Regions from separate parts of the Streptomyces sp. NPDC051776 genome, predicted to be linked through region 3. Evidence: riboswitches for the same ligand, from Rfam matches in the RefSeq annotation. Region 3 holds a riboswitch; each other region holds the start of a gene.
The links. A riboswitch is a leader RNA that binds a small molecule or an ion and turns the genes downstream of it on or off. The one in region 3 is predicted to bind cyclic di-AMP.
Positions count from the first base shown of each region.

Region 1: it holds a riboswitch for cyclic di-AMP, as region 3 does, so the genes downstream of both, AB0M26_RS11530 (NlpC/P60 family protein) here and AB0M26_RS01650 (transglycosylase family protein) in region 3, are expected to answer to the same signal.
Region 2: it holds a riboswitch for cyclic di-AMP, as region 3 does, so the genes downstream of both, AB0M26_RS17475 (transglycosylase family protein) here and AB0M26_RS01650 (transglycosylase family protein) in region 3, are expected to answer to the same signal.

Region 1 covers NZ_JBFAYQ010000011.1:21,975-32,257, reverse strand. The annotation lists gene AB0M26_RS11585 (serine/threonine-protein kinase) at 1-78, shown strand, start outside; gene AB0M26_RS11580 (dihydrofolate reductase family protein) at 222-836, shown strand; gene AB0M26_RS11575 (PspC domain-containing protein) at 975-2,264, shown strand; gene AB0M26_RS11570 (response regulator transcription factor) at 2,264-2,986, shown strand; gene AB0M26_RS11565 (ATP-binding protein) at 2,992-3,423, opposite strand; gene AB0M26_RS11560 (helix-turn-helix transcriptional regulator) at 3,569-3,841, shown strand; partial or broken gene AB0M26_RS11555 (DUF5753 domain-containing protein) at 3,872-4,387, shown strand; gene AB0M26_RS11550 (DUF397 domain-containing protein) at 4,384-4,635, shown strand; gene AB0M26_RS11545 (IPT/TIG domain-containing protein) at 4,725-5,498, opposite strand; gene AB0M26_RS11540 (C40 family peptidase) at 5,958-7,028, opposite strand; gene AB0M26_RS11535 (hypothetical protein) at 7,303-7,656, shown strand; gene AB0M26_RS11530 (NlpC/P60 family protein) at 7,772-8,890, opposite strand; cyclic di-AMP (ydaO/yuaA leader) riboswitch at 8,898-9,058, opposite strand; gene pcrA (DNA helicase PcrA) at 9,317-10,283, shown strand, end outside.
Region 2 covers NZ_JBFAYQ010000020.1:57,965-68,247, reverse strand. The annotation lists gene AB0M26_RS17495 (TetR family transcriptional regulator) at 1-194, opposite strand, end outside; gene AB0M26_RS17490 (acyl-CoA dehydrogenase family protein) at 342-1,568, shown strand; gene AB0M26_RS17485 (TIGR03943 family protein) at 1,682-2,632, opposite strand; gene AB0M26_RS17480 (permease) at 2,629-3,684, opposite strand; cyclic di-AMP (ydaO/yuaA leader) riboswitch at 4,183-4,354, shown strand; gene AB0M26_RS17475 (transglycosylase family protein) at 4,360-5,526, shown strand; gene AB0M26_RS17470 (cupin domain-containing protein) at 5,716-6,213, opposite strand; gene AB0M26_RS17465 (transglycosylase family protein) at 6,401-7,663, shown strand; gene AB0M26_RS17460 (beta-ketoacyl-[acyl-carrier-protein] synthase family protein) at 8,261-10,048, opposite strand; gene AB0M26_RS17455 (hypothetical protein) at 10,190-10,283, opposite strand, start outside.
Region 3 covers NZ_JBFAYQ010000001.1:364,138-374,420, reverse strand. The annotation lists gene eno (phosphopyruvate hydratase) at 23-1,309, opposite strand; gene AB0M26_RS01650 (transglycosylase family protein) at 1,547-2,197, opposite strand; cyclic di-AMP (ydaO/yuaA leader) riboswitch at 2,200-2,408, opposite strand; gene AB0M26_RS01645 (transglycosylase family protein) at 2,625-3,527, opposite strand; gene AB0M26_RS01640 (cytochrome P450) at 3,643-4,935, opposite strand; gene AB0M26_RS01635 (chaplin) at 5,222-5,563, shown strand; gene AB0M26_RS01630 (lysoplasmalogenase) at 5,745-6,506, opposite strand; gene AB0M26_RS01625 (DUF6479 family protein) at 6,626-7,042, opposite strand; gene AB0M26_RS01620 (nucleoside triphosphate pyrophosphohydrolase) at 7,071-8,075, opposite strand; gene AB0M26_RS01615 (helix-turn-helix domain-containing protein) at 8,097-8,468, opposite strand; gene AB0M26_RS01610 (NADP-dependent oxidoreductase) at 8,640-9,620, shown strand; gene AB0M26_RS01605 (SurA N-terminal domain-containing protein) at 9,794-10,283, opposite strand, start outside.

The DNA.
Region 1 (10,283 bases), on a different contig from region 3:
TCCGCACCCGACGAGAACTGGGAAGAGAACAAGAAGATCTTCGACGACGTGCGCAACAGTCTGAAGATCCACGAGTGACCGGTGGCCGTACGGCACCGCGCCCTCGCCGGCGGGCCGCCGTACGGACGCACTCACGTGTCGGAGACCGATGAGTCCGATGCCGTCGCCGAGTCTGAACCGGTGGGAGGGGGACCGGTTCACTCGACGAGAGGCAGGACGAAATGACCCGTATCACGCTGACCACCTTTCTGTCCCTGGACGGGGTCATGCAGGCCCCCGGCGGGCCCGAGGAGGACACCAGCGGCGGCTTCGACCAGGGCGGCTGGCTCGTCCCGTTCTACGACGAGGACATGGGGCGTTACGTCGACGCCTGGTTCCGCGAGGCCGACGGCTTCCTCCTCGGCCGCAGGACGTACGAGATCTTCGCCTCCTACTGGCCGAACCAGACGGACCCCGACAACATCGTCGCGACCCAGCTCAACGCCCTTCCCAAGTACGTGGCCTCCACGACCCTGGAGAAGGCGGACTGGGAGAACTCGACGGTGATCGCCAACGACATCCCGGGGCGGGTCGCCGCGCTGAAAAAGGAGTCCGGCCGTGAGCTGCAGATCCACGGCAGCGGTGCGCTGGCCCGGTCGCTGATGGAGCACGACCTCATCGACGAGTACCGGCTCTGGATCTTCCCCGTCGTCCTCGGCAAGGGGCAGCGCCTCTTCGCCGACGGCGCGCTCCCCACGGCCATGAAGCTCAAGGAGGCGAGGACGACGAGCACGGGCGTGGTGGTCCAGATCTACGAATCGGCGGGCCGGCCGACGTACGGCTCGTTCATGGACTGAGAGTGCCGCTCGTAGTCACGAGGCGAGGTCTTCGTGTCCTGAGGCCCGCATTCGTTCTCGGATGCGGGCCTCGGCCTGGGGGAACGATCAGGGTCGACCCTGATGCCCGCCCCGGTGCGCCCGTGTGACGATCGGGGCATGACCGCCGCCGCCCGCGCCGGAGGCCCCTTCGTCCCGGCGCCCGACCCCGAGGAACCGGCTCCGCGCAAGCTCTACCGCAGCGCGGACGGCCGGATGCTGGGCGGCGTGGCGCGCGGTCTCGCGGGCCACCTCGGGCTGCCGGTCTCGTGGGTACGCATCGTCTTCCTGGCGCTGCTGCTGCTCGACGGCCTCGGCGCCCTGCTGTACGCGGGGTTCTGGTTCGCCGTACCGCTGGGCGTCGGGGGCGTCCAGGCCCCGCCCGCCGAGCCCGCGGGCCCGGACGGCCGCCGCCGGATCTTCGTCCGGAAGCCGGACAAGGGCCAGCTCTTCGCCCTGCTGGCCCTGATCGCGGGCATGGCGATCTTCATCGACAGCATCCAGCTCGGCCGCGCGGCCAACGCCTATATCTGGCCGGTCCTGCTGATAGGTGCCGGTGTCGCGCTCGTCTGGCGCCAGGCCGACAACGCCCGCCGCGAGCGCTGGGTGGCCGTCGGCCGAAGCAAGCGCGTCCAGGCCGTCGCCCGCAGCGCCGCCGGGGTTGCTCTGGTCTGCCTCGGCGTCACCGGCTTCATCGTGCTCCGCGGCTCGGCCCACCAGCTCGGCACCGTGCTCACCGCCGCGCTCGCCGTCCTGGTCGGCGTCATCCTCCTGGCGGGCCCCTACCTGGTACGGATGACGCAGGACCTCTCCGAGGAGCGGCTGATGCGCATCCGCGCCCAGGAGCGTGCCGAGGTCGCCGCCCACGTCCACGACTCCGTCCTGCACACGCTCACCCTCATCCAGCGCAACGCCGAGGACCCGAAGGAGGTCGCGCGGCTGGCCCGCGCCCAGGAGCGCGAGCTGCGCGCCTGGCTCTACAAACCGCAGGGCACGGGCAAGGACGAGGCCGCCGAGCCGGAGACCCTGGCGGAGGCCGTGCGGCGGACGGCCGCCGAGGTCGAGGACCACCACGGCGTACCGGTCGAGGTCGTCTGCGTCGGTGACTGCCCGCTCGACGAGAGGCTGACCGCCCAGCTCCAAGCGGCGCGCGAGGCGACGGTCAACGCCGCGAAGTACGGTGGCGAGGGCGGGCCCGTACAGGTCTACGCCGAGGTCGAGGGGCGTACGGTCTTCGTGTCCGTACGGGACCGCGGCCCCGGCTTCGACCTGGACGCCGTCCCGGAGGACCGGATGGGCGTCCGCGAATCGATCATCGGCAGAATGCAGCGCAACGGCGGGACCGCGAGGCTGCGTTCGGCGCCGGAGGGGGGCACGGTAGTGGAGCTGGAGATGGAGAGGGCTTCGTGATGACGGAAGAGGCAGAGAGCCGGAACCGGAGCGAGGCCGAGGCCGCCGCGGACGCGACCGGCCGCCGCGTACGGGTCGTGCTGGTCGACGACCACCGGATGTTCCGGACGGGAGTCCAGGCCGAGATCGGCCGCACGGACGAGACGGGCGTGGAGGTCGTCGGGGAGGCCGCTGACGTCGATCAGGCCGTCACCGTCATCACCGCGACCCGGCCGGAAGTCGTGCTCCTGGACGTCCATCTGCCGGGCGGCGGAGGCGTGGAGGTCCTGCGTCGCAGCGCGACGCTGATGGGCGACCCGGAGCAGCCGGTGCGCTTCCTCGCGCTCTCGGTCTCCGACGCCGCCGAGGACGTCATCGGCGTCATCCGCGGCGGGGCGCGCGGCTACGTCACCAAAACCATCACCGGCACGGACCTGGTGGACGCGATCTTCCGAGTCGCTGACGGCGACGCTGTCTTCTCGCCGCGCCTCGCGGGCTTCGTCCTCGACGCCTTCGCCTCGACGGACGCCCCGCCGGTCGACGAGGACCTGGACCGCCTCACCCAGCGCGAGCGCGAGGTCCTGCGCCTGATCGCGCGCGGGTACGCGTACAAGGAGATCGCCAAGCAGCTCTTCATCTCCGTGAAGACGGTCGAGTCCCATGTCTCGGCAGTTCTGCGCAAGCTCCAGCTCAGCAACCGCCATGAACTGACGCGTTGGGCCACGGCCCGCCGGCTCGTCTGACTCCTTCACCCCACCGGCCCGGCCGGGAGCTTCAGCGCGAACCACACGATCTTCCCGATGCCGCATGCGCGCGGGTGCGCGCCCCACTCGTCCGCTAGCGCGGCGACGAGCGCCAAGCCGCGTCCGCCCTCGTCCTCGGGCGACGCGATGCGGGGCTTCGGCAGCTCGCCGCTCGCGTCGGAGACCTCCACGCGAAGTACGCCGTCCCGCAGGATGCACCGGGCCCGCAGCTCCCGGCCCGGTGAAACGCGGGCGTGCGTACGGGCGTTGGTCATCAGGTCGCTCAGCAGTGGAACGGCCGTCTCGACCACACCGTCCGGGATCTTCCACGAGCGTGCCTGCTCGCGCAGCAGTTCCCGCGAGCGGCCCACGCTGCGCGAGTGGCGCGGCAGGCGCCATTCAATGTCCTTCGGTGGTGGGGGAGTTCCGTCGACCATGGCTCAAACGGTGCTGGCCAGGGCGTAGCCTCGGGAGTAACGACGCGGGTACGGTCCGTGGTGTACCCCGCGTGCACCGGGGGAGGCCGGGGGAGGCCAGGGGAGGCCGGGGGAGGCCGGGGGAGGCCGGGAGAGGTGGAGCGCGATGACGACGGGGAACTCCTCCCAGCCGCCCATGGCGTGGCGGTACTGCGGAAACCAGCTGAAGCTGTGGCGCACGAAGGCTGGTGTGACGCGGGAGAAGCTGGGCGAGGAAGCGGGTTACACGTACGAGGCCGTGAAGTCGAGGGAACAGGGCCGTCGGCGACCGACGCCTCGCCTCCTTCAGGTCGCGGATGAAATGTGCGGCGCGCAGGGGTTGTTGAACGCGGCGCAGGAGTATCTGAAGCCGGAGAGGTTTCCGGCCCCGCACGCATGAGTTCATGGCTGCCGAGTCCGAAGCGATCACGCTCATTGGTACGAGACGCTTCTCATCCCCGGCCTGCTCCAAACGGAGGAGTATGCGAGGGCGCTGATCGGAAACAGCTGCCCACCCCTCGACGGCGAGACGATTGAAGAACGCGTCGCAGCGCGAATGCAGCGCCAGGAGCGGCTGCGGACGAAGCCGACTGTCCTATTCGGCTTCGTCATTTACGAAGCCGCTCTCCGAACTCTCGTCGGAGGGCCTGAGTTGATGGGACAACAGTTGCGCCATTTGCTGAGAGCCAGGGAGTTGCGCAATGTGTGCATCCAAGTCCTTCCAGCAGGACGCAGCGCCTATCCCGCATTGAGTGGGCCTCTCGTGCTGCTGGAGACTGCGGAGCACGAACACTATGCCTACGTCGAGGGCCAAGAAACGGGTGCTCTTCACTCGGACCCCGCCAGGGTAAGTGCGCTCACACAACGGCATGGCATGATCCGCATGCAGGCTCTGAGTGCTGAGGAGTCAGCCCGGTTCATCGGCAAGTTGGCGGAGGAGCTATGAGCGACGAGCTGAAGTGGTTCAAGTCCAGCTACAGCGACGACCAGGGTGGCGCTTGCGTCGAGGTCGCCATCTCCTGGCGTAAGTCCAGCCACAGCGACTCCGAAGGCGGCGCGTGCCTCGAGGTGGCGGCCTGCCCCGGCACAGTGCACGTCCGGGACTCCAAGGACAGGACCGGCCCGCAGCTGGCCTTCACGCCCGCCGCCTGGGCGGAGTTCGTCGCGTTCGCGGCGCGGCAGCAGCTCCCGTAGGAACGGCCCCGGCGCATGCCGGTGCCCCGGCGGGCACGGCACGCTGCGGTGCCGGTCCCGGCCGGGGCGCTGGACTTGACGGGGTGCGATCACGCGTAGGTGACGCCCCCGGTAACCGTGGCGTTGCCACCCGGAGTGGTGACCGTAACGGTTGCGGGGCCGAGCGCGCCGGGCGGAGCGAGGCCGACCACAGTGGTTCCGCTGGGGTCGATGAACAGGACGGTGGCCGCGTTGCCGCCGATGTCGACCGTCGCACCGTTGAGGTTGGTTCCGGTGATGACGAAGGTCGTACCGCCCGAGGCGGCCAGAGTGGTCGGCGTGATGGCGGCGGGGGCGGGCGGAGCCGGCGGTGCAGTGTAGGTGAAGCCGCCGGGGACCGTGGCGCTGCCACCCGGGCCGGTGACCACGACGGGCTGGTTGCCCGCGGCACCGGCTGGGGTCACGCCGGTCAGCTGCGTTCCCGAAGGGTTGACGACGATGCTGGTTGCCGCGTTGCCGCCGATGTCGACCGTCGCACCCGTCAGGTTGGCCCCGAAGATGGTGAACGGGGTCCCGCCGGCGGTGGGTCCGGTTGACGGAACGATGGTCAGCGCGATGGGCGGCGTCGGGGGAGAGACGGTGTAGAGGAACGGGAAGGAGTTGCTGGGGCCGCTAGCGGTGTTGACCACGACCGGCACCGTGCCGGGAGTCACGCCCGCGGGCACCACCGCGCTGAGCAGGATGCCGGGGATGATCGGGGTGACCGAGGTGGCGGGGACCCCACCGAAGGTGACCGAGGTCGGGCTGTTCAGGCCGAAGCCGAACAGGAAGACGACGTTCCCTGCCCCTCCCTGGGCAGGTACGACGCCCAGGAGGAGGGGCACGTTGGGCAGCCCGGGGAAGGGCGGGAGCGGGGGAAACGGGAACCCCGGAATCGGGGGGAAGGGAAATGCGAGTTGGCTCTGTGCCGAGGACTGCATGGCGAATTGCCTCCAACTGGCGGGGGAGCAGGGCTCATTGACTGCCCCCGCCTCCGAGAGTGGGTCGTACTTTCACGCTAAGCAGACCCCCGGGTCAACGGGAGGCGTGAATTCACCAGGACGAGGCATTCGGTAAGACATGCGACTATACGAAGACGAGCTGCCGTGGAAATTTGTTCCACCCGCGCACGCCCGTGCCGCCGAATGTTTTTCACAGGTGTCTCTTGATGCCAACTGCTTTTACTTCCGGGCGAGTTGAGGGCAACAACGGCTGAATTGCGGGTCAATTGCGCGTTGTCGATCTCCCCGTAGCGCGGGCGGACCGATCGGGCGACGCCCCGCGGTGATCTCCCGACGGCGGTGCTAGGCCGGGCGCGTCGCGCCCGCGAACGGCATCTGGTCGATGGGTGCCACCCGCACCGGAGCCCCGGGGCGGGGGGCGTGGATCATGCGGTCGCCGCCGATGTAGAGCCCGACATGACTGACGCCGGAGTAGAAGAAGACCAGGTCGCCGGGGGCGAGTTGGGCCCGCGGGACGCGTCGGCCGGCGTTGATCTGGGTGTAGGTGGTGCGCGGCAGGGCCACCCCGGCGGCGCGCCAGGCGGCCTGTGTGAGGCCCGAGCAGTCGAAGCCGCTCGGACCTGTGGCGCCCCAGACGTACGGCTTGCCCAGAGCGCTCTGCGCGTACGCGACGGCTTGGGCGGCGCGGGCGTTGGGCGCACGGACCGGGCCGCGGGGGAAGGCGCGGCCTGCGCGGCCCGTGGTGGCGAGGCCGTCCGCGGCGTGGCCGTCCCGGCCGAGGATCTCGGCCCGCTGCGCCTCGGTCAGCCGGTCCAGCAGCCGCTCGGCATCACGGAGTTTGCGGTGGACGGTGCGCTTGTGTCCCAGCAACGCGGCTTGGTGGTCCTCGAGTTCGGCCAGCTTCCCCGAGGCCTCGCGCCGTACCTGCTCGATGGCACGGAGCTGCCGCTGGATGCCCGCGACGGCCGTGGCCTGGCGGCTCCCGGCCCGCTCGACTGCGGAAGCGCGGTCGAGATAGTCGTCGGGGGAGGAGGAGAGCGCGAGCTGAACCGCCGGGTCGATGCCCCCGGAGCGGTACTGGGACGTGGCGATCGAGCCGAGGGCGTTGCGCGAGGCGCTCAGTTTCTCGGTCCTGCGGGCCGCCTCGTCGCGGAGGCGGTCCAGGGACCGCTGCGCCGCGCGGGTCTTCTCCATCGCGCCGTTGTACTTCTCGGTGGCGAACTCGGCCTCGTGGTGGAGCCGGTCGACCTTCTCCTTCACCTGGGCCGGGGCCGGGTCCGCCTGGGCCGCTCCGTCGAGGGCGACTGAGCCCGCCGCGCCCGCGAGCGCGAACGTCGCGGCCGTACGGGCGGCGGTGCCGCCCGTGAGCGAGCCGATGAACGATCGCTGCCTGGGCTTCCTGTGCGAGGCCACGGCGGCCGTCACTTCCTTCCCCTGACTCTCCGGTGGCCTTGCGGAAGGGGCCGTTCCGGGGCGCCGCACGGGCACCTAGGGGGAGGACGCTAATCCGCCTCGTCGCGGCAGTGAGCCGGGATGACCGGGACTGAAACGTTTCGGTACGGCAGTGATCGTACGGTCCGGGTGATTTCCGCCGCCTATGGCCGTTCACGCTACGGGCATGACCGAAGCGGCAATTGGGGCTCACCCGAGCGGGAGCGGCTGCTATGGACCCGGCTAGGCTCCGCGCATGGACATAGCCATCAATGTCTTCGTCGGCCTGCACATCATCGGCATCGCGGCCCTGCTCGGCGGCTTCCTGTACCAGATGAAGGCGATGGGCGAGGGGACCCAGCGCTTCAGTTCCGGCATGCTGCACGGAGCGCTGACCATGCTCGTCACCGGAGTCGTGCTGGTGGGGCTGAACCAGGCCGACGACCAGGCGGTCAACAACGTCAAGATCGGCGTGAAGCTCGCCGTCCTGGTCGTCATCCTCGGTCTGGTCTATGTGAAGCGGGACGAGGAGAACGTCGAGAAGGGGGCCTTCGGAGCCGTCGGCCTGCTCACCCTGGCCAACATCTTCATCGCCGTTCTCTGGACCTGACGCGCAGCCGCGCGCCCTCCCCGCCCCGGGCCGCCCTCCAGCGCCGGATTGGTCCCGGCCCTCCGACGGGTGCCCCGCTTGGCGAGAGCACCGGCCGGAGGGCACGGGCGGCTTGTCACGCGGGCCGGACGCTGCCGTAGATCGGCATGTACGTGATGGCCTCGGTGCGGACGTTCGCACCCGGCTTCGGCGCGTGGATCATCTGCCCGTCGCCGATGTAGATGCCGACGTGGCTGATGTCGTCGTAGAAGAAGACGAGGTCCCCCCGCTGCAGATCCTCGGTCGCCACGCGCTGGCCGACCTTCACCTGGTCCCAGGTGGTGCGCGGCAGCGAGACCCCGGCGGCCTTCCAGGCGCCCTGGGTCAGTCCCGAGCAGTCGAAGGAATTCGGACCCGTCGCCCCCCACACGTACGGCTTGCCTATCTGCGCACGCGCGAAGGCGACCGCCTTCTCGGCCTTGACCGCGTAGGAGCCGGAGCTCTCGGACGAATCCGAGCCCTGCTCGGCCTCCTCCTGGCGCCGCTTCTCGGCCTGCTGCCGGGCCAGTTCCTCCGCCTTGCGCTGGGCCTCGGCCTTCTTTCTTCGCTCGATCGCCGCCAGCCGGGCCTTCTCCTCGGCCGTCAGCTTCGACAGCAGCTCACGCGCGTCCGCGAGCTTGCGCTGCACCGACTCCTTGGTGGTGCGGAGCTGCTTCTGCGATTCGGCCAGGCCCGCCAGGCTCTCCGTGGCCTCGGCCCGCTTCTTCGCCGCGGCCCGCTGCTGGGTTTGGAAGTCGTCGACCGCCTGCTTCTGCCGCCCGGTCATACGGGACATCAGGTGGTCCTGGTCGAAGTAGCTCTGCGGGTCGTCCGCGAGCAGCATCGTGGCCGTGGGGGCCATGCCGCCGTTGCGGTACTGGGTGGCCGCGAAGCTGCCGAGCAGCCGCCGCGCCTCGTTCAGCTTCTCCGTGCGCTCGGCGACGTCGTCGAGCAGCCGGTCGACTCTGGAGCGCTGCTGGTCGGTGCGCTCCTGGGCCTGGTTGTACTTCTGCGTGGCGCTGCCGGCCTGCCGGTAGAGCTCGTCCACCTTCTTCTGGACTTCCTCAATGCTCTGCTTCGGCTCGCCCGGAGCGGCCTGCGCACTCTGTGACAGCAGGCTGACCCCTGCGAGAGCCGCGGTCGTCAGCCCCACCGCCGCCCGGCCCGAGCCGGGTGACGCAAGGCCACGTGTCCGCAGTTTGCGGTGCGACGCCAAGGCGCGCGTCTCCTTCCGTTGACCGCTTACCGGGTTAGCTGTCGGGTTCGGGCGGACGGAAGGCTGCCCTACGGCTCCGCGCCGACGGACTGCAAATGCACGTGCGCGGGCCGATTCACCCCGGTGGGACGTGTGGGTCCCCGGCTCCGGATACCGCGGGAACGTCGGTCGGACATCCGCCGGGCAGCGCCGGATTCAGCGGAGGCTGCCCGTGCCGACGCGGGTCGTCGACGGGGGTTTCGGGCCGCCTGAGCGAGCACGGTAGCCAACGTCTGGGGCACCTGTGAAGGCTGATGTTCGATATGCCCGAAACCTTTTCGTGACCAATCCGGAGCGCGATCGTTTGGAACCGGATCGGGCCCTCGTACGTCCGAGGACCGGGAACCGGCGTGGGCTGTCGGTCGGGCGGCCTAGACTCGGGGAGCGATGAGCAGCCTCTTTGACGACAACTTCCTGGCGGGTCTCCAGCACCGCGGTCCGGGCCCCTCCGCCCACACGGGACACCCCGGACGCCACGGTGAGGAGCACCCGCCCCCGCCGCCCGAGGAGGGGGGAGCCGAGGAGATCCCCGCCGATCTCTTCGGCGGGCGCTTCGACGCCTCCGCGGAGGAGGAGGCCCGCGAGCGGTACTACCGCAACGGCGCGCACCGCCCCGTCGTGGACCCCGAAGCGCTGCTCGAGGGGCTGAACGAGCAGCAGCGTTCGGCCGTCGTCCACAGCGGCTCCCCGCTGCTCATCGTCGCCGGGGCCGGCTCGGGCAAGACCCGGGTGCTCACCCACCGCATCGCATATCTGCTGGGGGCCCGGCGGGTGCACCCGGGCCAGATCCTCGCGATCACCTTCACCAACAAGGCCGCGGGCGAGATGAAGGAGCGCGTGGAGCAACTCGTCGGCCCGCGCGCCAAGGCGATGTGGGTGTCCACCTTCCACAGCGCATGCGTCCGCATCCTCCGCCGCGAGAGCAAGAAGCTCGGCTTCACCTCCAGCTTCTCGATCTACGACGTGGCCGACTCCAAGCGCCTGATGTCGCTGGTCAGCCGCGACCTGGACCTCGACCCGAAGCGCTATCCGCCGAAGTCCTTCAGCGCGAAGATCTCCAACCTCAAGAACGAGCTCATCGACGAGGAGGACTTCGCGGGTCAGGCCTCCGACCACTTCGAGAAGACCCTCGCCGAGGCATACACGCTGTACCAGTCGCGACTGCGCGAGGCCAACGCGCTGGACTTCGACGACATCATCATGACCACCGTCCATCTGCTCCAGGCGTTCCCCGATGTCGCCGAGCACTACCGGCGGCGCTTCCGTCATGTGCTGGTGGACGAGTACCAGGACACCAACCACGCGCAGTACATGCTGGTGCGCGAGCTGGTGGGCACCGAGGAGACCGCGCCCG
Region 2 (10,283 bases), on a different contig from region 3:
AGGGCGCGGTAGAGCCCGCCTTTGTCGCCGAAGTGGCGGTAGAGGATCGGCTTGGTGATGCCGGCCTCGGCGGCGATGGCGTTCATGGACGCTCCGGGTCCGTCGCGCAGCACCACACGGTCCGCGGCCTCCAGCAGTTCCTTGCGGCGCCGCTCCGCTGCGCGCTGCTGGTCTTCCCGCTGACTGGTCTCCATGAGGTGTCTCCCCGCCCGTGCGCGTGCTCGTGCCCGCAACGTAACACCTGGCCAGGTGCGCGAACTGATCGGGAGCGAGGAGTTGACAGTGCTTACTGACCGGTAACAGACTGTGGTTACCGCAAGTAACTCGCAGGTGGAGGGGCAATGGCTGAGTTCAGGCTCGAACTCGACGACGAGCAGAAGGCGGTCCGGGACTGGGTCCACGGCTTTGCCGCGGATGTGATGCGCCCGGCCGCGGCCGAGTGGGACGAACGCGAAGAGACCCCCTGGCCCGTCATCCAGGAAGCCGCCAAGATCGGCCTGTACTCCCTCGACTTCTACGCCCAGCAGTACTTCGACCCCACCGGCCTCGGCATCCCCATGGCCATGGAGGAGCTGTTCTGGGGCGACGCGGGCATCGGCCTGTCCATCGTGGGCACCGGACTCGCGGCCGTCGGCGTGCTGGCCAACGGCACCGAGGAACAGATCGGCACCTGGATCCCGCAGATGTACGGCGACCCGGACGACGTCAAGGTCGCGGCCTTCTGCTCCTCCGAGCCCGACGCCGGATCCGATGTGGCCTCCATGCGCACTCGCGCCGTCTACGACGAGGCCAAGGACGAGTGGGTGCTCAACGGCACCAAGACCTGGGCGACCAACGGCGGAATCGCCAACGTCCACGTCGTGGTGGCGGTCGTCGACCCGGACCTGGGGTCCAAGGGGCACGCCTCGTTCATCGTCCCGCCGGAGACCCCCGGTCTCTCCCAGGGGCAGAAATTCAAGAAGCACGGCATCCGCGCCTCCCACACGGCCGAGGTCGTCCTCGAGGACGTACGGGTCCCGGGGGGCTGTCTGCTGGGTGGCAAGGACGAGCTCGACGAGCGGCTCGCGCGCGCCCGCGAACGCGTGAAGTCCGGCGGCGAGCGTCTGAAGAATGCGGCGATGGCCACCTTCGAGGCCTCCCGGCCCGCGGTGGGCGCCATGGCGGTGGGCACGGCCCGCGCCGCATACGAGGAGGCCCTCGAATACGCCAAGACCCGGACCCAGTTCGGGCGCCCCATCATCGACAACCAGGGCGTCGCCTTCCAGCTCGCCGACATGCGCACCCAGATCGACGCCGCCCGCCTGTTGGTGTGGCGGGCATCCTGGATGGCGACCACCGGCCAGCCGTTCACGGCGGCCGAGGGCTCGATGTCGAAGCTGTTCGCGAGCGAGACGGCGAAGAAGGTCACCGCGCAGGCCTTGCAGATCCTGGGCGGCAATGGCTTCACACGGGAGTACCCGGTGGAGCGTATGCACCGGGATGCTGCGATTTACACCATTTTTGAAGGGACGAGCGAGATCCAGCGTCTGGTGATTGCCCGCACCCTCTCGGGAATGCCCATCCGCTGAACCGGCGCCGGTCGCGCCGAGGGGCCACCGCCCAGGGCCCGACCGTCACCTGGGCGGGCGGCCGTACGTGTACGGGGCCGGGTTCGTGAACCGGGACCTGGGCGGCCGGACGGTCAGGCCCTGGGCGGCGGGGCGTCCGCGTACGGGTTCGCCGGCCGGGCGGCGTGCCGTACGCCGTCAGCGTCCAGTGCCGCTGTGGCGGACGGCGTCCCGATCGCGCCCACTGGGTGCCAAGTGCCGGTGACGGTGACCCAGGAGTCGGCGGGCGGGGGAGGGGCGCCGAACACGCGGACCTTGACCGCCTGGGAATCCGCGGCGCAGCAGCTCAGCGACAGGCGGGTCAGGTACCAGCCACCACCCTGCCCCGGGGTGACGAATCCGGTCATCGCGACCGTACGGCCGTCAAGGCTCCGGGAGCCGTCCCTGCGGGCGCGCGAGCTGAAGTCCGACAGCGGCATCACCAGGGGTGAGGTGTCGGGCAGCCGGGCGAAGCTGGACCCCCTCGAAGCCGTCGCCGTATCGCCGTCCCGTGCCGCGGTGTACGAGCCGAGCGCGGGAGGCGTGAAGAAGAGCAGGCTGATGGCGGGGAAGAACAACAGCCAGGCGACCTTGGGGCCACGGCTGTGGTCGTGCCCGTGTTCATGCCTGCTTTCGCGCGCCTGCCCGCCGTCGTGTCCGTGGCTGTCTTCGTGCGCCTGTCCGCCGTCGTGTCCGTGGCTGTCTTCGCGCGCCTGTCCGCCGTCGTGTCCGTGGCTGCCTTCGTGCCCGTGCCCGCCTTCGCGCCCGTGCCCGCGTTCCTGTCCGTGGTCCGCTCGCGCGGGTCCTGCAGCCGCTCGAACGGCAGGCTCGGCGGTGGGCTTGGCGAAGGTGGTGGGTCTGGCGAAGGGGAAGCCGTCCCGCGCCGCGCCCACCATGCCCAGGGCGACCAGCAGCACGCCCGAGACGATCAGCGGCGGCCGCAGCCCCTCCTTCACGTACCGCAGATACACGTCGCTGAGGAGCGCGATGTGCAACAGCCCGGCGCCCGAAAGCAGAAGCAGAAGAATCTGGACATTGCGCCTCATAGCATCAACCACCCGACCAGAGCGCTGCAGGCGACGGCCATCAGTGCGGTCGCCGCCGGGAACCGGACGGCGAAGCCGCGTCCGAAGGTGCCCGACTGCAGGGCGATGAGCTTCACGTCCACCATCGGCCCGACGACCATGAACGCCAGCCGTGCGGTGGGGGAGAAGCCGGTGAGGGAGGCGGCGACGAAGGCGTCCGCCTCCGAGCAGACGGCGAGCACGATCGCCAGTGCGGCGAGGAAGGCCACCGAGAGCCAGGGCGATCCGGTGAAGGTGTCCAGGACCGAGCGTGGGACGGCGACGTTGAACGTCGCCGCCGCCATCGCCCCCAGCACCAGAAACCCGCCGGCGTGCAGGAGGTCGTGCTGGAAGCCCAGCCGGAACTCCTCCCACCGGCTGTGGCCAGGGCTGTGTCCCGTGCGGTGGGCCGGCAGCCGCAGCCACTCCTCCCGTCCGAGGCGGATCCACAGCCAGCCCATCGCGGCCGAGGTGACCAGCGAGGCGAGCAGCCTGGCCGCCACCATCCCGGGCGCGCCGGGAAAGGCGACGGCCGTGGACGCGAGCACGATCGGGTTCACAGCGGGGGCCGAGAGGAGGAAGGCGAACGCGGCCGCGGGCGTGACTCCACGCCGGATCAGGCTTCCCGCCACCGGTACGGACGCGCACTCGCACCCCGGCAGGACGACTCCGGCTGCGCTGGCCACGGGGACCGCGAGCGCCGGCCGCTTCGGCAGCGCCCGGGTGAGGGCCCGCGCGGGCACGAACGCGTTGATGGCCCCTGAGATGACCGTGCCGAGCAGCAGGAACGGCAGGGCCTGCACCACGATCGCGACGCAGACCGTACGCCAGGCGCCGACGGCGCCGGGGTCGGGCTGCCCGATCGCGCCGGTGACGACCGCGGCCGCGAGGGCGAGTCCGAGCCCCAGGACGGTGACGATCGGCCACGGGAGCCGGCGAGGGCTTGTGCGACCCGGGGCCTCGGGTGTGGTCCTCGCACCGGCTGCATGCGGCACCGGAGCGCGGGGGCCCGTCAACTCGTCCGTTCTCTGCACTGCGACTCCGCACGTTCCGCGATCGGGGCTGCTCACGATATGCGCGAATGGGGCGGGTGCCGGGAAACGCCTCGGGTGCTTGGTCCAGAATCATCCGTTTCGCCGGATAGCCTCCGATGCGTCAAAGGGTCGTTTCATGTCCGCAATGCAGCAAAGGCGAATTCAACCCATAAAACGGACAATTGGCTGCCCGGTGACCCATCTCACAGATGCCTCGCCGTGAATGTGACCTCGCGCACTCGAAGAGGCCAAATTCCTTCGACTTGGTTACCCCCTGCCCTCCGTGAGAGTCGTTCGGTAGTAATCGCCTTTGCTGTGGGGCAAGGATCGGCAGCGTAGCGTGACCCAAATGCAAGTCGATCTGTCCCCCGGCGATTCAGACAATTGCAGGGCACTTGTGGCGAAGAAATGAATGTGTTTATTTTTCCGCTGCCTGTCCACGGAAAGGGCGGGCGCCCATCTGCCGGAGCGCCGAGTCCTGCCGCCGGTGGGGGGAGAAACGACAACGCACCCACGGCAGGAGCGGGGGAACCAAGGTAAGTGCCGTACCGCGATCGGCGTGGTCCGGCTAGGGGTGAAGACGTGCCGCAGCGCTCATAGCGCTCAGGGCGCGGCCGGGCAACTCCAGCCCGAACCCGACAGCTCACCTCGCAGGCGTAGGAGAGGAAGCACCCTATGTCTGCACGCGGACGTCACCGCCGCTTCAAGCCCAATCGGATTACTCGCGCCACGTTCGTCGCCGCCGCTGGCGGTGCCGGTATCGGCCTGTCCTTCGTCGGCGCGGGCAGCGCGAACGCCGCTTCGGTCAGCACCTGGGACAAGGTCGCCGAGTGCGAGAGCAACGGCAACTGGAGCATCAACACCGGCAATGGCTTCTTCGGAGGCCTGCAGTTCACCCAGAGCACGTGGGACGCCTTCGGCGGCGCCAAGTACGCCGACCGCGCCGACCACGCGACCAAGGCCGAGCAGATAGCCGTCGCCGAGAAGGTGCTCGAGGGCCAGGGCCCCGGCGCCTGGCCGGTCTGCGGCCCCAAGGCCGGTCTGGCCAAGGGTGGTCCGGCCCCCGAGGCCCCCGCCACCGGTGGGAAGGCCGAGACCAAGGCCGCCCCCGCCAAGGACCGCGCCGACCGCGACGACAAGCGCCACGGCAAGACCGAGGCGTACACGGTCGTCAAGGGCGACTCGCTCTACAAGATCGCCACGTCCAAGCAGATCGACGGTGGCTGGAAGCGCGTCTACCAGGACAACCGCCAGGTCGTCGGCGAGAACCCGAACCTGATCCACCCGGGCCAGAAGCTCAGCCTCGGCGGCGGTAAGGCCGAGGCCGGGCAGAAGCACGAGGGCTGGAAGAAGCAGGGCTCGAAGCACGCCGCGCCCAAGGCCCCGAAGCCGACCGCCAGGCCGGCCGCCAAGCCCGCCGCCGGCAAGAGCGCCGACGGCTTCAGCGCCCCGGTGGACAACCTCACGCTCGGCACCCCGTACCACCAGGCGGGCTCCGCCTGGTCCAGCGGCTACCACACGGGCGCGGACTTCCCCGTGCCCACGGGTACGACGGTGAAGTCGATCGGCGCCGGTGAGGTCGTGTCCGCGGGCTGGGGCGGCTCGTACGGCAACCAGGTCGTCATCCGCCACGCGGACGGCAAGTACAGCCAGTACGCCCACCTGTCCTCGCTGTCCGTCTCGGCGGGTCAGTCCGTGACCGGCGGCCATCAGATCGGCCTGTCCGGCTCCACGGGCAACTCCTCCGGTCCGCACCTCCACTTCGAGGTCCGCACCGGCCCGGACTACGGCTCGGACATCGACCCGGTCGCCTACCTGCGTGACCACGGCGTCAAGATCTGACGCTCGTACGACTCGAACGGCTACGGAGTCTTCCCTCCTGACTCGATGAGGTGCCGGTTCCCCGTGACGACGGGGGACCGGCACCTCGCTTCTGTTGCGCGGCTTCTGTTGAGTCGCCTTGGTCGTGTCGCCCTTGGACGTGTCGCCGCGACCGGGACGGCGGCTACGCGCCGCGCTGTCCGGGAGCGGTCACGCGCCCCGGCACAACGCCCGGATCATCCCGGAGTGTTCCGGGTAGCGCGCGGCCAGTTCGTCCGCGTCGCCGCCCTCGTAGTCGGAGGGGAGGAAGCCCGGGGCGAGGGTGCATCCGATGAGCGCGTGGCTGCCGCCGGCGCGCACCCGGGCACCCATCCACGTACCGCCCGGGACGGTGAACTGGACGTGCTGACCGGCCATGACGTCCTGGCCGAGCGGCTCGACCCGCGATGCGCCGCCGGGCTCGAGGAGCAGCAGCTCCACCGGATCCCCCAGGTAGAAGTGCCAGACCTCGTCGCGGGGCAGCCGGTGCATGGCCGAGAAGAGATCGCTTTTGGCCGCCATCAGGAAGAGGATCGCCGTACCCGAGGGATGTCCGCCGGGTTCTCCCGGGCCCGCCCATGTCTGTCGGAAGAGACCGCCTTCCAGGGGCAGTGGCTCCAGGCCGTAGAGAGCGGTGAGTTCGGCGACCGAAGGGACGGGATTCGGCATGGGTTCCTCCGCAATTGTTGTCCGTGTCCTGTCCAGTAAAACGGAAGTGACTATTCATGGCTGTGGCATGACAGCGATTCCGTCCAGCGTTCCGGATTCCGATCTTCCAGTAAACGAGGCTCTCTTGTGGCCCATGGAATACCCGCCTTAATCTTGGCGCGCCCCGCAGCTGGAGAGGAAAACGCCCATGCCCGCACACGGCCGTCATCGCAGGTACCAGCCGAACCGCATCTCGCAGGCATCTCTCACGGTCACCGCAGGCGGCGCGGGGATAGCCCTGCCGTTAGTCGGCGTCCCAAGTGCCGAGGCCGCGCCCGTCGACACCTGGGACAAGGTCGCGGAGTGCGAGAGCACCGGCGACTGGAGCATCAACACCGGCAACGGCTTTTACGGCGGGCTGCAGTTCACCCAATCCACGTGGGAGGAGTACGGCGGTACGGCCTACGCGCCGCGCGCCGACCTCGCCACGAAGGACCAGCAGATCGCCGTGGCCGAGAAGGTCCGCTTCGGACAGGGGCCCGGGGCCTGGCCCGCCTGCTCGGGCAATGCCGGACTGTCGCGCGGGAGCGAAACCCCGCCCACCACCGCTCATACGGAGCCGCAGGTCTCGCGGATGGCGTCGGCCGAGAGCCGCCCGGACCGCATCAGACCCGAGTCGTACACCGTGGTCAGTGGCGACACCCTCTTCGCCATAGCGCGCGTGCGCGACGTGGACGGCGGCTGGGAGCGGATCTACGAGGACAACCGCCGCGTCATCGGCGACGATCCGGACCTCATCATCCCCGGGCAGAAGCTCGTCATCGGCCGGAAGGCCGGCCCCGCGCAACGGACCGATCAGGCTGGGCAGGCGGAGAAGACCGCGAAGCCGCAGAGGACGGAGCGGCAGGGACAGCAGCCCGGGAAGCAGTCCCGCAAGGCGCATGAGGAGTCCCGGAAGCATCAGTCGCAGGGCACCGAACGCAAGGAACGGACGCAGCGGTCCGAACGGAAGGAACGGACGCAGCGGTCCGAACAGAAGGCGTCGTCGGCCGGGTCCGCCGCCTCCGGCTTCTCCAGCCCGGTCGCGAACACCGCGATCGGCACCCCGTACCACGCCCCCGGATCGAGCTGGTCGAGCGGCTACCACACGGGCGTCGACTTCCCTGTCCCGACAGGCACGGCCGTACGCGCGGTCGCCACCGGGAAGGTGGTGGAGGCAGGGTGGGGCGGCGCCTACGGCTACCAGGTCGTGATCCGGCATGCGGACGGCAAGTACAGCCAGTACGCGCACCTTTCGGCGCTCTCCGTCCGCGCGGGCCAGCCGGTGAACGGCGGGCAGCGCATTGGCAGGTCGGGTTCGACCGGAAACGTCACCGGTCCGCACCTGCACTTCGAAGTGCGGACCGGGCCCGGCTACGGCTCGGACGCCGACCCGCTGGCGTATCTGCGTGCCAGGGGCATCAGCATCTGAGGCGCCCGGGACCAGCGGGCCGTTCACCGGAGCTCATCCACCGCCGGGCGGGTGGTGCGCGGATACGCCTCCAACGGGTGTCGTCGCACGTGTCCATCCGTCCCCGCTGCACGACGTGACCGACCGGCCGTGGTGCCCGACCGAGAACGCAGGGACGTCGGACGCGCCCGGGGTTCGAGCTGTGTGGATGCCTGCACCCGCTCGCCCTCCCCGACAGCGCGAGCTCGCCGTAGTCACGCCACTCGGCCGTGATGTCCGGGAGCTCCCGCGTTGCGATGGCCGGTGTCGCTGCGCCGCTCCCCCGTAGCGGCGCAGCGACACCAGCATGGTTGCCTGCCGGCCGTGGGCAACGAGGCCGGGGCGACCCGGGACGGCGGGACGACTCCAGCACCTTGACCTGGTCGAACTTCGATGACCTGGAACGCCGGTGCGGCCCGCGGAGTTGAACACGCGGCACGCACGCGGCACGCACGCGGCACGCACGCGGCACGCACGCGGCACGCACGCGGCACGCACGCGGCACGCACGCGGCACGGGCTCGCTATGTCATGCGGGAGCCGTGTCCCCGGCGGCCTTCCCTCCGCCGGGTCGGGAACATCAGGCCGCCCGGGCGCGGCGGAGGGCCAGTACGGCGTTGTGCCCTCCGAACCCGAAGGAGTTGCTCAGCGCGACATCGCCCGACTCCGGAAGGGGCCGCGGCGCGCCCGTGACCACGTCGAGGCCCAGGGAGTCGTCCGGCTCCTCGCACCCGACCGTGGGCGGCACGACTCCGTGATACAGCGTCAGGACCGCGGCCACCGCCTCCACGCCGCCCGCCGCGCCCTGCAGGTGCCCCATCGCACCCTTCGGCGCGGTGACGGGCATGGCCGGCCGCTCGCCGAACACGGCCCGCAGCGCCAGCGCTTCGGCTGCGTCGCCGCTGCCGGTGGCGGTTGCGTGCGCGTTGACATGCATCACTTCGTCCGGTTTGGCCCCGGCGTCGTCGAGGGCCTTGTGCAGCGCATCGATCACACCGCCGCCGTCGGGGCGCGGTGCGGCCATGTGGAACGCATCGGCCGAGACGCCCCAGCCCGCCGCCTCGCAGTAGATGCGCGCGCCCCGTGCGCGGGCGTGGTCCTCGGACTCCAGGATCAGCAGCCCCGCGCCTTCGCCGACCACGAAACCGTCCCGTGCGGTGTCGAAGGGGCGCGACGCCTTCTCGGGGCCGTCCGTCCCGGGGGAGAGGGCCCGCATGGAAGCGAAGGACGCCATGATGGCCGGAATGATCACGGCCTCCGTGCCGCCCGCGACCACCACATCGGCGTGTCCGTCCCGTATGCGGTCGATGGCCTGACCGATGGCCTCCGTTCCCGAGGCGCACGCGCTCACGACCGTACGGGCCTCGGCGCGCGCCCCCGTGTCGATCGCCACCTGCGCCGCGGCTCCGCTGGGCACGATCATCGGCGCGGTGTGCGGGGAGACATGACGCGGGCCGCGGTCCGCCAGGGTGCGGTCGGCGTCGACCAGCACCGGCGCGCCGCCGATGATGGTGCCGATGGAGACGCCCACGCGCCGGGCATCGAGCGTCCCCTCGGTCACCTCGTCCTGCTGGAAACCCGCGTCCGCCCATGCCTCGCGGGCGGCCAGCACCGCGAACTGGGCGCTACGGCTCATGGCCCGGGCCCGTGCGCGTGGCAAGCGCTCGCTCGGTTCTACGGCGGAGGGCGCGGCGATGCCGACCGCCAGGTCCGCGAACTCCTCGCCGTCGAGCCGTCGTACGCCGCTCCGGCCGTCCAGAAGCCCCTGCCAGGTGGCCGCGGCGTCACCGCCGAGCGGGCTGATCGCGCCAACGCCGGTGACGACGACGCGCCGGCCGCCGCGCGGTGGCCGGGGGACCGGGTCGAGCCGACAGACGAGTGCCTGCGGGTCGCGCGCCATGAGCGCCCGCATCTCGTCGTCCGTGAGGGGTGTGCCGCCGTCGCTGTCCTGCTCCGGGGTGCCGGCTCCCGGGCAGTCGGTGCCGGTCTCGGCGTGCCACGCGCCGTCACGGCGTACGAAGTGACGTTCCGCAGCCCGGCTCCGGGCGGCGTCCAGCACCGACATGTGGTCACCGTCATGGAAGTCCACGCCAGGTCCCGTTGGGACGATCAGCGGAACGGACTCCGGGTCGACGCGCTCACCCGCAACCTCGACCGGGCCCGTACGGGGGTGCACCGCGTGGAAGTCGGGGCCTCCGTGGACGGCGCGCAGTGTCAGGCGGACGTGTTCCTCGTCCGCGGGGGAGGCATCGAGTACGGCGAAACGGTTGGCGCCGTCGGCCACGAGCACGTCGCCTGGCACCAGTTCACCACAAGTGCATATGTGGGGATTCTCGTCGAAATTGGACATCTTGGGCAGCTGTCTCACGGTGGCGTCCTCTCGGCTTCCGCGCACGGGGCAGCGGATCGGCAAAGGTGGTGAATTGCCCGCGATCGTAAATTCGCCCTGAGGCGCCGGTAAGTGATGCAGATCCCATTCACCGTGACGAATCAGGTGATGTGGTTCGTTTCACGTTCCAGGTCGTGTTGCGTCCGTACCATCCGCGCTGTCCCCGTGCTCCGGCCGAGGCGCCCGTCCGTCGGTGTCCGGCTGCAGTTCGAGA
Region 3 (10,283 bases):
CGGGACCGGTGCTCGTGCGCGGTCAGCCCTTGAAGCGCGGGAAGGCGCTGCGGCCGGCGTAGACCGCGGCGTCGTCGAGGATCTCCTCGATGCGCAGGAGCTGGTTGTACTTGGCGACGCGCTCGGAGCGGGCCGGGGCGCCGGTCTTGATCTGGCCGCAGTTGGTGGCGACGGCCAGGTCGGCGATGGTGACGTCCTCGGTCTCGCCGGAGCGGTGGGACATCATGCACTTGAAGCCGTTGCGCTGGGCGAGCTCGACGGCGTCGAGGGTCTCGGTCAGCGAACCGATCTGGTTGACCTTGACCAGCAGCGCGTTGGCGGTGTTGTTCTCGATACCGCGGGCGAGGCGCTCGGGGTTGGTGACGAACAGGTCGTCGCCGACGAGCTGGACCTTGTCACCGAGCTGCTCGGTGATGGTCTTCCAGCCGTCCCAGTCCTCCTCGTTCAGCGGGTCCTCGATGGAGACCAGCGGGTACGCGTCGACCAGTTCGGAGTAGTAGGAGGTCATCTCGGCGGCGGTACGGGTCTTGCCCTCGAACTCGTACACGCCGTCCTTGTAGAACTCGGTGGCGGCGACGTCCAGAGCGAGGGCGATGTCCTGACCGGGCTGGTACCCGGCCTTCTTGATCGCCTCGACGATCAGGTCCAGTGCCTCGCGGTTGGAGTCCAGGTTCGGGGCGAAGCCGCCCTCATCGCCGAGGCCCGTGGACAGGCCCCGCTCCTTCAGCACGGACTTCAGGGTGTGGTAGATCTCGGCGCCCCAGCGCAGCGCCTCGGAGAAGGACTCGGCGCCGATGGGCGCGATCATGAACTCCTGGATGTCCACGTTGGAGTCGGCGTGCGAGCCGCCGTTGAGGATGTTCATCATCGGGACCGGCAGCAGGTGCGCGTTCGGCCCGCCGAGGTAGCGGAAGAGCGGCAGGTCGGAGGCCTCGGAGGCGGCGTGCGCAACGGCCAGGGAGACACCGAGGATCGCGTTGGCGCCGAGGGAGGACTTGTCCGGGGTGGCATCCAGGTCGAACATCGCCTGGTCGATCAGCCGCTGCTCGGTGGCGTCGTAGCCGACCAGCTCCGGGCCGATCTGCTCGATGACGGCGAGCACGGCCTTCTCCACGCCCTTGCCGCCGTAGCGGCTCTTGTCACCGTCGCGGAGCTCGAGGGCCTCGAACGCTCCGGTGGAGGCACCGGAGGGAACGGCGGCACGACCGGTGCTGCCGTCGTCGAGGCCGACCTCGACCTCGACCGTGGGGTTGCCTCGCGAGTCGAGGATCTCGCGGGCTACGACGACGTCGATGGACGGCACGAGCATCTCCTTCTGGGATCTGACGCTGGGACGCGGGACTCGGTGAGCCCGTCGCTCGAGGACTCGGTGAGTCCGTCTCTGCGGCATGAGCCTAACCGCCCTCGGATCCTCGGCCGTTCTCTGCCCGCCCCCCGAGACGAAAAGGCCCCCAAAGGCCCGTAAAGGGGATCTTTGGGGGCCGTGGATCCGCCTGCGGTCCCGGCCGGCCCGGCCGACCCTGGGCGGGCCGGGCCGGTCACCGGGTCAGCTCAGGTGGAGACGCTGGCCGGGAAGGATCAGATCGGCCCGCTCGACGGTGTCCTTGTTCAGCTCGTAGAGCTTCTTCCAGCCGCCCTCGACGCCTTCTGCCTCGGCGATCGAGCCGAGGGTGTCACCGGGCTTGACCTCGTACGCGCCGTCGCCCTTCTTGACGGGCGTACCGGCCGGGCCTCCGCGATCGCTGCGGTCGGCGCGCGCCTCGGCACCCCCTGCGGAGGAGCGGGCGGTGTCCACGCCGGCATCCGCGCCGCCTGTGGTCAGGCCGCCGGCGCCTGCGCAGGACCAGGCACCGGGCCCCTGCAGGTCGAGCAACCTCTCGGCGGTGGCGATCTGCTGGTCCTTGGTGGCCAGGTCGGCGCGGCGTGCGTACCGGTGACCACCCGCGGCGGACCAGCTCGACGCCGAGAACTGCAGCCCGCCGTAGTAGCCGTTGCCGGTGTTGATGTGCCAGTTGCCGCCGGACTCGCACTGGGCGACCTTCTCCCAGGTTCCGACGGAGGCCGCGTTCGCCGAGTCGGCGCCGAAGAGCGGTACGGCGACCGCGGTGCCGGCGACACCGGCGAGGGCTGCGATACGGGCCATGGTGGATGGGCGGCGGTGCGCGCCCCGGGTGCCCTTGTTGCCGGAAAGCAGCATGAACATCTCCTCACCGACGCCTGCGAGGTGAGCTGTCGGGTTCGGGCTGTGAGCGGCCCGGCCCGGTGCTCGCGCACCGGGTCTTCACCCCTAGCCGTCCGGTCCTCTGTCGCGGTCCGTCCGGCACTTACCTTGGGTCCCCCGCTCCTGCCTCCGGCGCTCGCGCGTCGACTGTCCTCCGGCCACCGGCAGGATTCGGCGTGATGGTCGGCGGCGCCCGCCGTGTGGCGAGCGGTTCGACGGTAAGCACACAAGTCCCACCGGTTCAAAAACCGACATCCAGCACCAGGAGGCCCTGATTTTCCCTCTGTTGCCCTTATCCGTGCAGGTCGGGACAGGTGCGGGCGCATCAGGCGGGCGCAATAGGCGCGTTGGGCCGATGAGATGCTTCTCTCAGTCGCCGCACACTGGGGCACAGGTGCGCGAACTAGCCCTTCGATCCCCTGAGATCAAGCTTCTGACCAGGGAGAATAAGGTCCGGGTCGCTGCCGACCACGGACTCGTTGGCCTCGTACAACGCGGGCCAACCACCCGCGAGCGAGTGCTTTTCGGCGATTTCCGACAGACTGTCACCCGGTCGGACGGTGTAGTCGCCCCTCTGTCCCGCGCGGGCGGAGTCGCCGCGGGAGGCGTGACGGCCGCTCTCGCGCCCCTCACCCTCGCCCGTTCCGCGGTCCGTGCCACTCCCGGCTTCCTCGTCCGCGGGAGCGCCGCGGTGCTTGCCGGTGACGGAACCGCCGGAGGGAGCGGCCGATTCGGAGCCGCCGGGCTCCTGCTCGTAACCCCCGGACGGCGCGCCGTACCCCGTACGGTCCTCCGTGTCCTGGTCGCGCGGATCGGACCCCGAGGTCCCGGGCTCGGCGGAATCCGGGCCGGCCACGGGGGACTCGCCGGGCAGCAGGGTCCCGATCGGCCGCGACAGATCGATGCCGGGGTCGATGTCAGGGGCCTCGCCGTCGTCGGTGAGGCCGGCGTCGAGCGCGCACTGCGGCCACGCCTGGGGCCCCTTGGCGGCGAGGATCTTCTCGGCGACGGCTATCTGCTGGGAACGGCTGGCGAGGTCGGCCCGTGGCGCGTAGTCGCGGCCGCCGAACTCCTCCCAGGTGTCCTGGGTGACCTGCAGCCCGCCGAAGTAGCCATTGCCCGTGTCGGCGCTCCACAGACCGCCGCTCTCGCACTGAGCGACCCGGTCCCAGGTCTCGGTGTCCGCGGCCTGCGCACCGCCCGCCGCCAGCAGCGGCAGGGCGATCGCCGAACCCGTCACGCCAGCCGTGACGAAGATGGCCGGGGCTTGACGAGGACGGCGGTGCCGGCCGGTCGCGGAACGCATGCGGAGCCTTTCGAGCGACGGTGAAGCGGAGTGCGGCATGAAAGTAGCGAGGCCGAACCGCCGTCACAAGTCGATGTAGTGGAGATCACGCGAAGATCACATAGTTGAAACCGACTCAGTTTTGGGAGGGGATGAACTCCACCGGAAGCGTGCGCAATCCACGCATGATGAGCCCTCCGCGCCATCGCAAATCGGTAGGTTCCGCCGCGAGTCGCACGTCGGGAAGACGCCGGAAAAGCGTGGCGAGTGCGGTCTGCGCCTCCAGCCGGGCGAGCGGAGCACCCAAACAGTAGTGAATTCCGTGTCCGTAGCCGAGGTGCTGGTTGTCGCGGCGGGCGAGGTCGAGCGTGTCCGGGTCGGTGAAGCGGGCGGGATCCCGGTCGGCGGCGGCGAGGACGACGAGGACGGGGTCTCCGGTGGCGACGCGCTGCCCGCCGATGACGACAGGCTCGGTCGCGAACCGCCAGGTGGCGATCTCCACCGGACCGTCGTAGCGCAGCAGTTCCTCGACGGCGCTCGCGAGCAGTGCCTCGTCGCCCCCTACGAGGGCCCGATTGAGCAGTTCCCGCTGACCGGAGTTGCGCAGCAGTGCGTACGTGCCGTTTCCGATGAGATTGACCGTCGTCTCGAAACCGGCGAAGAGCAGGATGAACGCCATCGCCGCGGCCTCTCCCTCGGTGAGGTGCTCGCCGTGGTCGCTTGCTCGGATCAGGCCCGAGATGAGGTCGTCGCCGAGGTCGGCGCGCTTGCGGTGGATCAACTCGGCGAGGTACCAGCGCATTTTCTTCACCGAACGGGCCACCCCGCCGCGCGGACCTCCCCCGTGCCGGATCATCATCCCCGCCCAGTCGCGGAAGTCGTCCTGATCCTCCGCCGGGACGCCCAGCATGTCGCAGATCGCGTAGATGGGAAGCGGAAAAGCGAATTCATGAATGAGGTCGGCTTCACCCCGTTTCGCGAAGACATCGATGAGCCGGTCGGTCAACTCCTGGACCCGTGGGCCGAATTCGGCGACGCGGCGCGGTGTGAACGCCTTGGAGACGAGCCGCCGCAGACGGGTGTGGTCGGGCGGGTCGATGTTGAGCAGATGGGTCATCAGCTCTGCGCTGCGCTCGCCGGGAATGCCGACCTTGCCCTTGGCGTGCGCCGACCTGCCCGCTGTGCCCGCCGGCGCCTCGGTGGACGAACGCTCCTGATGGCGGGCGGGGTTCTTCGACAGCCGGGGGTCGGCCAGGGCCTGCTTGGCGTCCGCGTACCGGGTGACGAGCCATGCGCTCACCCCGCTGGGCAGCCGGGTCCAGTGCACCGGGGAGTGCTCGCGCAGCCAGGCGTACGCGGGGTAGGGGTCGGCAGCGAACTCCCAGGTGAAGAGGTCGGGCGAGGTCGGGGCGCGGTTCTCCTCGTGCACGTCACGACCGTATCCCGGCGCCCGCGGGCCGTATCCCGGCGCCCGGGCGGGCGGTCGGCGGGCCCGATGGTCCCCGGCGCCGGGCGGTCGGTCCGAGAGCCCGATGGCCCCCTCGCGAGGCGGTCGGTCCGTGGTCCCGATGGCCCCCGTCGCGAGGCGGTCGGCCCGCGGGCCCGATGGCCCCATTCGGCGTAACGGCGCGTGACCCGCCGCAGCCCCCGCGTTGTCGCGGATGCCAACTCCGCTACGGAGGTGGATGGTTCCTTCTGCAGAGGAGAGGCAGCAGATGTCACGGATGATCAGGACGATTGCGGTCACGGCCGCCGCGGGCGCCGTGGTGGCCGGTGGCGCCGGCACCGCCGCTGCCGACAGCGAGGCCAAGGGTCTGGCCGCCGGCTCCTCGGGCTACATCTCCGGCAACGTGCTCCAGATCCCGATCCACGCCCCGATCAACTTTTGCGGGAACACCATCGATGGCGACGGCGAACTCAACGCCACCTGGGGCCACACCTGCATCAACGCAGAGGTGCACGAGGCCAAGACGAAGCACCACAAGCACGGCAAGAAGCACGGCAAGAAGCACGAGAAGAAGCACCACAAGAAGTGGGACAAGAAGAAGCACCACTGACCAGAGACTCCGCGCAGGTGGTGAGCCACGGCTCGGCCCTCCCTCCCCGCCCACCACCTCCTGCACCGGAAACCGGTGGCCTCCCGCGACGACGCGGGAGGCCACCGGCCTGTTTGCGGTCCGGATTTACGAGCCGCCCTCCGCCGGGAGGCCCGGCCCGGAGCGCGGCGGTACGGCCGGGCTACGCCGTGACGGCGCGCCGCGAATCCGTGTGCTCCAGCCACCCCGACGTGATCAGGTACTGGCCGAGGAGGTAGCCCGCCATGACGAGGACCTCGTGGGCCTGCCGTGAGGGCAGCTCGTAACCCGCGGCCTGAAGGCCGATCAGCAGGTCCGACGCGAGGAAGCAACCGGCCCCCGCGGCGACCTTGCCTCCCACCCCGAGCGCGGCGGCGCCCATGACGGTCAGCGCGAGGCTGTACCCGGCGACGGGCAGACGGAGCCGCGCGTCCAATGAGGGGGCCAGCACCGCGTTGATCGCAGCCCAGCCGGCCAGGCAGCCGAGTGCCGGCAGCGGCTTCCTGACGACGCCCCGGAGCGCACCGAGCCGGGAGTAGCCGGCGGTGTAGCTGACCTGTGTGCCGAGGAAAGCCGCCATGCCGAGAAAGAAGGCGGATTCGTGCTTGTCGAAAAGGAGCGCGGTGTCGCCCGCCGCCGCAAAGGCGAGCCCGGCGACCAGCGCCTTGGGAACGGGTTCGGACGCGTCGTTGCGGCGGCGCAGTACGTGCCCCGCGAGCGCGGGCATCAGCAGAGGCTTCGCGGCCCTGCGCAGTCCGCGCGGATTGCGGGCCACGGCGGCCACGTCGGCGACTGCCAGCGCCCCGAACGCGGCGAGTGCGCCACGCCCGTGCCCATCCGGCCGTGCCAGCCGTGACACGGCTCCTCCTGCCGCTTCGAGCATGCGCTTCCTGCCGTATCCGCTGCGCTGTCCGGTGATCACCATGCCGGGCAGTCTTCCGAGGCCGGTGACGCCCCGTCAACGTCCGGGCACTGTGACGTCCCGCTCGCCCGCGGTTCCCGAGTAGTGCCCGGCTACCGCGTCCGGCGGGGCCCGGGGCGGCGTCAGCCCGTGCCATGGCCACTGCCTCCGCGGTCCCACCTGCGCCCTTCGGGCTCGCCTTCGTCCGCGGCCGACTCGGAGGGGGTGTTGTCGAACTCGTACGGCATGTGGCGCACCCCGTTGTGCGGGACGTCGTGAGGCCTGCGGCGCTCGTGGAAGTCCGTGCGCGGGCGCGCGAGGTCCTGGTGGCCCGGCCCGTGGTTGGTGGGCGGGGCCCCCGACTCGTGCTCCTCGTGCGTGCCCCACGCGCCGCCCCGCGGCTGCGGATCCTTGGGCGGAGCCGGCTCGCGGGAACGCACCCGCAGGCCGAGCATCACCGCTCCGACCAGCAGGATCACCACGACGACCCCGACGACCAGGGGCCCGATCCCGACGAGGTAGTCGCGCCGCGCGGCGAATTCCATGGTCAGCTCGAACATGGATCCCGGGTACCCGGGTCGAGGGAAGTCAGTCGGTTCCTTCGGCTGTACGGATGGCGTCGCGGTAGGCCCGGGCAGCGGCGCGCAGCGCGGACTCGGGGTCCGTGCCCTCGGCCTCGGACCGTACCGCGAGGGCGAGCAGTTGCTCGCCAACGTCTCCCCCGCCAGGCGACGCGGGCAGGCCGACCTCCAGGCCCGCCGTCCGCACGCGGGCGGCGAGCTTGGCGGCGAGCGCCAGCGCGGGCTGGCCCAGCGGGATGCCGTCGGTGACGGACTCGCGCTGTTTCTCGGTGGCCTTGGTGCGCAGCCAGTGCGCCTTCACGTCCTCCGAGGTCTGCGCCGTCTCGGTGCCGAAGACATGAGGGTGCCGGTGGATGAGCTTCTCGACGATGGTGGCCGCCACGTCGTCGATCGAGAACGGCTCGTCCGGGTCCTCCTCGGCGATACGGGCGTGGAAGACCACCTGCAGCAGCACGTCCCCCAGCTCCTCGCGCAGCTCGTGCCGGTCGCCGGCCTCGATGGCCTCGACGAGCTCGTACGCCTCCTCGATCCCGTACTTGGCCAGGCCCTCGTGGGTCTGGGTGCTGCTCCACGGGCAGGCGACGCGGATGGTGTCCATGACCTGGACGAGGTCCAGCAGGCGGGCGCCGGGCAGATCGTACGACGCGGGCAGCAGCTCCAGGTCCGGCATCCGCTCCCGGCCCGAACCGGCCAACCCGGCCAGCCCGTCGGTGAGTTGCGGATCGCTCTCGCCGGAGGGGATGACGACGACGGTGCGGCCGCCGACGCAGTCGTCGACCAGGTCGCGTGCGGACGGCGCCGCGTGCTCGATGGTCAGCCCGGCCTCGTGCAGATAGGGGAGCTGGGGGTGGTCCGGGTCGGCGCACACGATGCGGTCGGCGCCGCGCAGCATCTGCCATGCGGGCCAGGAGAGCAGGCCCGGGGCGACCCGGTGGCTGGTAGTGAGGAGGACGATGCGGCCGGCGGACTCCGCGGGTCCGCCGTCGCCGTTCACGGGTGGGCTTACGTTCACGGGTCGAACGTAACCCACCCGTCAGGCCCCCTGGAGCGACCTGATGTCGTCGATGTGGTCCTCGACCCAGCTCCGCACATGGCCGAGCGGTACGGCGACGCTGCGGCCGAGGTCCGTCAGCCCGTACTCGACGTGCAGGGGTACGGCGGGGTAGATCGTGCGGTCGACGAAGCCGTGGTCCTCCAGGCGGCGCAGGGTGCGCGTGAGCACCTTGGGGCTGATGCCCTGCAGCCGCCGCTGGAGCGCCCCGAACCGCTGCGGTCCGTCCTCCATCGCGCCGATGGCCAGCGCCGCCCACTTGTTGGCGAGCAGCTCGAGCACGAACCGGCAGGGGCACTGGTCGGCGTAGACGTCGTGGACCTCGTGCCGGCCCGTGGTGCAGTCGGTGGTCATGGCGGCTCCGCGCCTTTCGTTCCGCAGGTCTTGTCCTGAATCCTTCGAAGTGCTTTCCAAAAGATAGTAGACACCCTTGCGGGTAACTACGCCCATGAGGATACGTTCCTCGCCTACCGGCCGGACATTCCGTCCACGGCCGTCCACACCCCCTTGATCAGGAGATGCGTGATGAGCAACGCCCAGACGTCCCCGGCCATGCGCGCGGTCGTCCAGGACACCCTCGGCGGGCCGGAGGTCCTGCGTGTGGCCGAGGTGCCGCGGCCGGAGCCGCTGCCGACCGAAGTGCTGGTGCGCGTCCACGCCGCCGGGGTCAACCCGGTCGACTGGAAGACCCGGCAGGGCGGAGGGATGGCCGGGGTGCTGGGCGAGCCCCCGTACATCCTGGGCTGGGACGTCTCCGGTGTCGTCGAGCGCGTGGGCTTCGGCGTGCACACCCTGAAGGAGGGCGACGAGGTCTACGGGATGCCGTGGTTCCCGCGCCAGGCCGGGGCGTACGCGGAGTATGTGACCGCGCCCTCACGGCAGTTCGCCCGCAAGCCCGCCTCGCTCGGCCACCCCGAGGCCGCCGCCGTTCCGCTGGCGGCGCTCACGGCCTGGCAGGCGCTCACGGACACGGCCGGGCTGGAGAAGGGGCAGCGCGTGCTGATCCACGCGGCGGCGGGCGGCGTCGGCCACTTCGCCGTCCAGTTCGCCAAGCACCTGGGCGCTCATGTCATCGGGACGGCGCGCGAGGCCAAGCACGACTGGCTGCGCACGCTGGGCGCCGACGAACTGATCGACTACACCGCAGTCCGCTTCGAGGACGAGGTGGGCGACGTCGATGTCGTTCTCGACCTGATCGGCGACGGCCAGGACCGTACGAGCACCCGTTCGCTGGGGACGCTCCGGCCCGGCGGCATTCTCGTGGCCGTCCCCTCGGGCGTCGCGCCCGAGTTGGAGGAGGCGGCGGGGGCGCGGGGCGTACGGGCGAGCGCCTACCTCGTGGAGCCCGACGGCCCGGCGCTGGCGCGGATCGGTGAGCTGATCGACGCGGGCGCGGTGAGCGTGGAGGTCGAGGACGTGCTTCCGCTGGATCAGGCCGCCGAGGCCCACCGGCGCGGCGAGGAGGGCCGAACGCGGGGCAAGCTCGTGCTCGACGTCACATCCTGATCACCTGCTGATCGCCCTGCCTGCGGGCCGGGGCGTGTCCTGACCGGACGCGGCCCGGCCCCGGGGGCCTGAGCCCGGAGCCCGGCCGGCGGACGGAAGGACACGGGCACCGGGCCGGCGGCCGGGGTCCGGGGTCCGGGGTCCAGGGTCCAGGGCTCCGCGCCGCCCCGGCCTCAGGCCTGGCTCTTCTCCTTCGGCGCCGCCCGCAGCCAGGGTGTCTTCGCATCACCGAGCTGCACCTTCTTGCTGTCCCAGGCGCCGAAGCGCGGATTCACCTCGACCCCCAGCTCCCTGGAGGCCGCGCCCAACGCGGTCACGAGCTTCTGCACGCCCTGCGGGCTGTTGCGGTCGGCGCCGAGCGCCTGCGCGAGCTTGTCCATGGCCACCTGGTTGTGGATCGCCTCGTCGACCTGGCCGGGCGCGATGGCGTACTGCTGCAGCCACTGGGCGTTCAGCCGGTCCTCGCTGCCCGCCTGCTTCACCATCTCGGCCCGCGCCTTCTGCACGTCACCGCGGCTGACGGTCACTCCCGCGTCCTCGGCGGCCCGATTCAGCACCCGGTTGAAGATCATGCTTCCGAGGGTGGCGCGGGTGAGCTGACCGCTGTTCTGGATGAGCTGGGCGGGTTGGGCGGAGCCGCGCTGCGCCACCCGTACGTCCTCC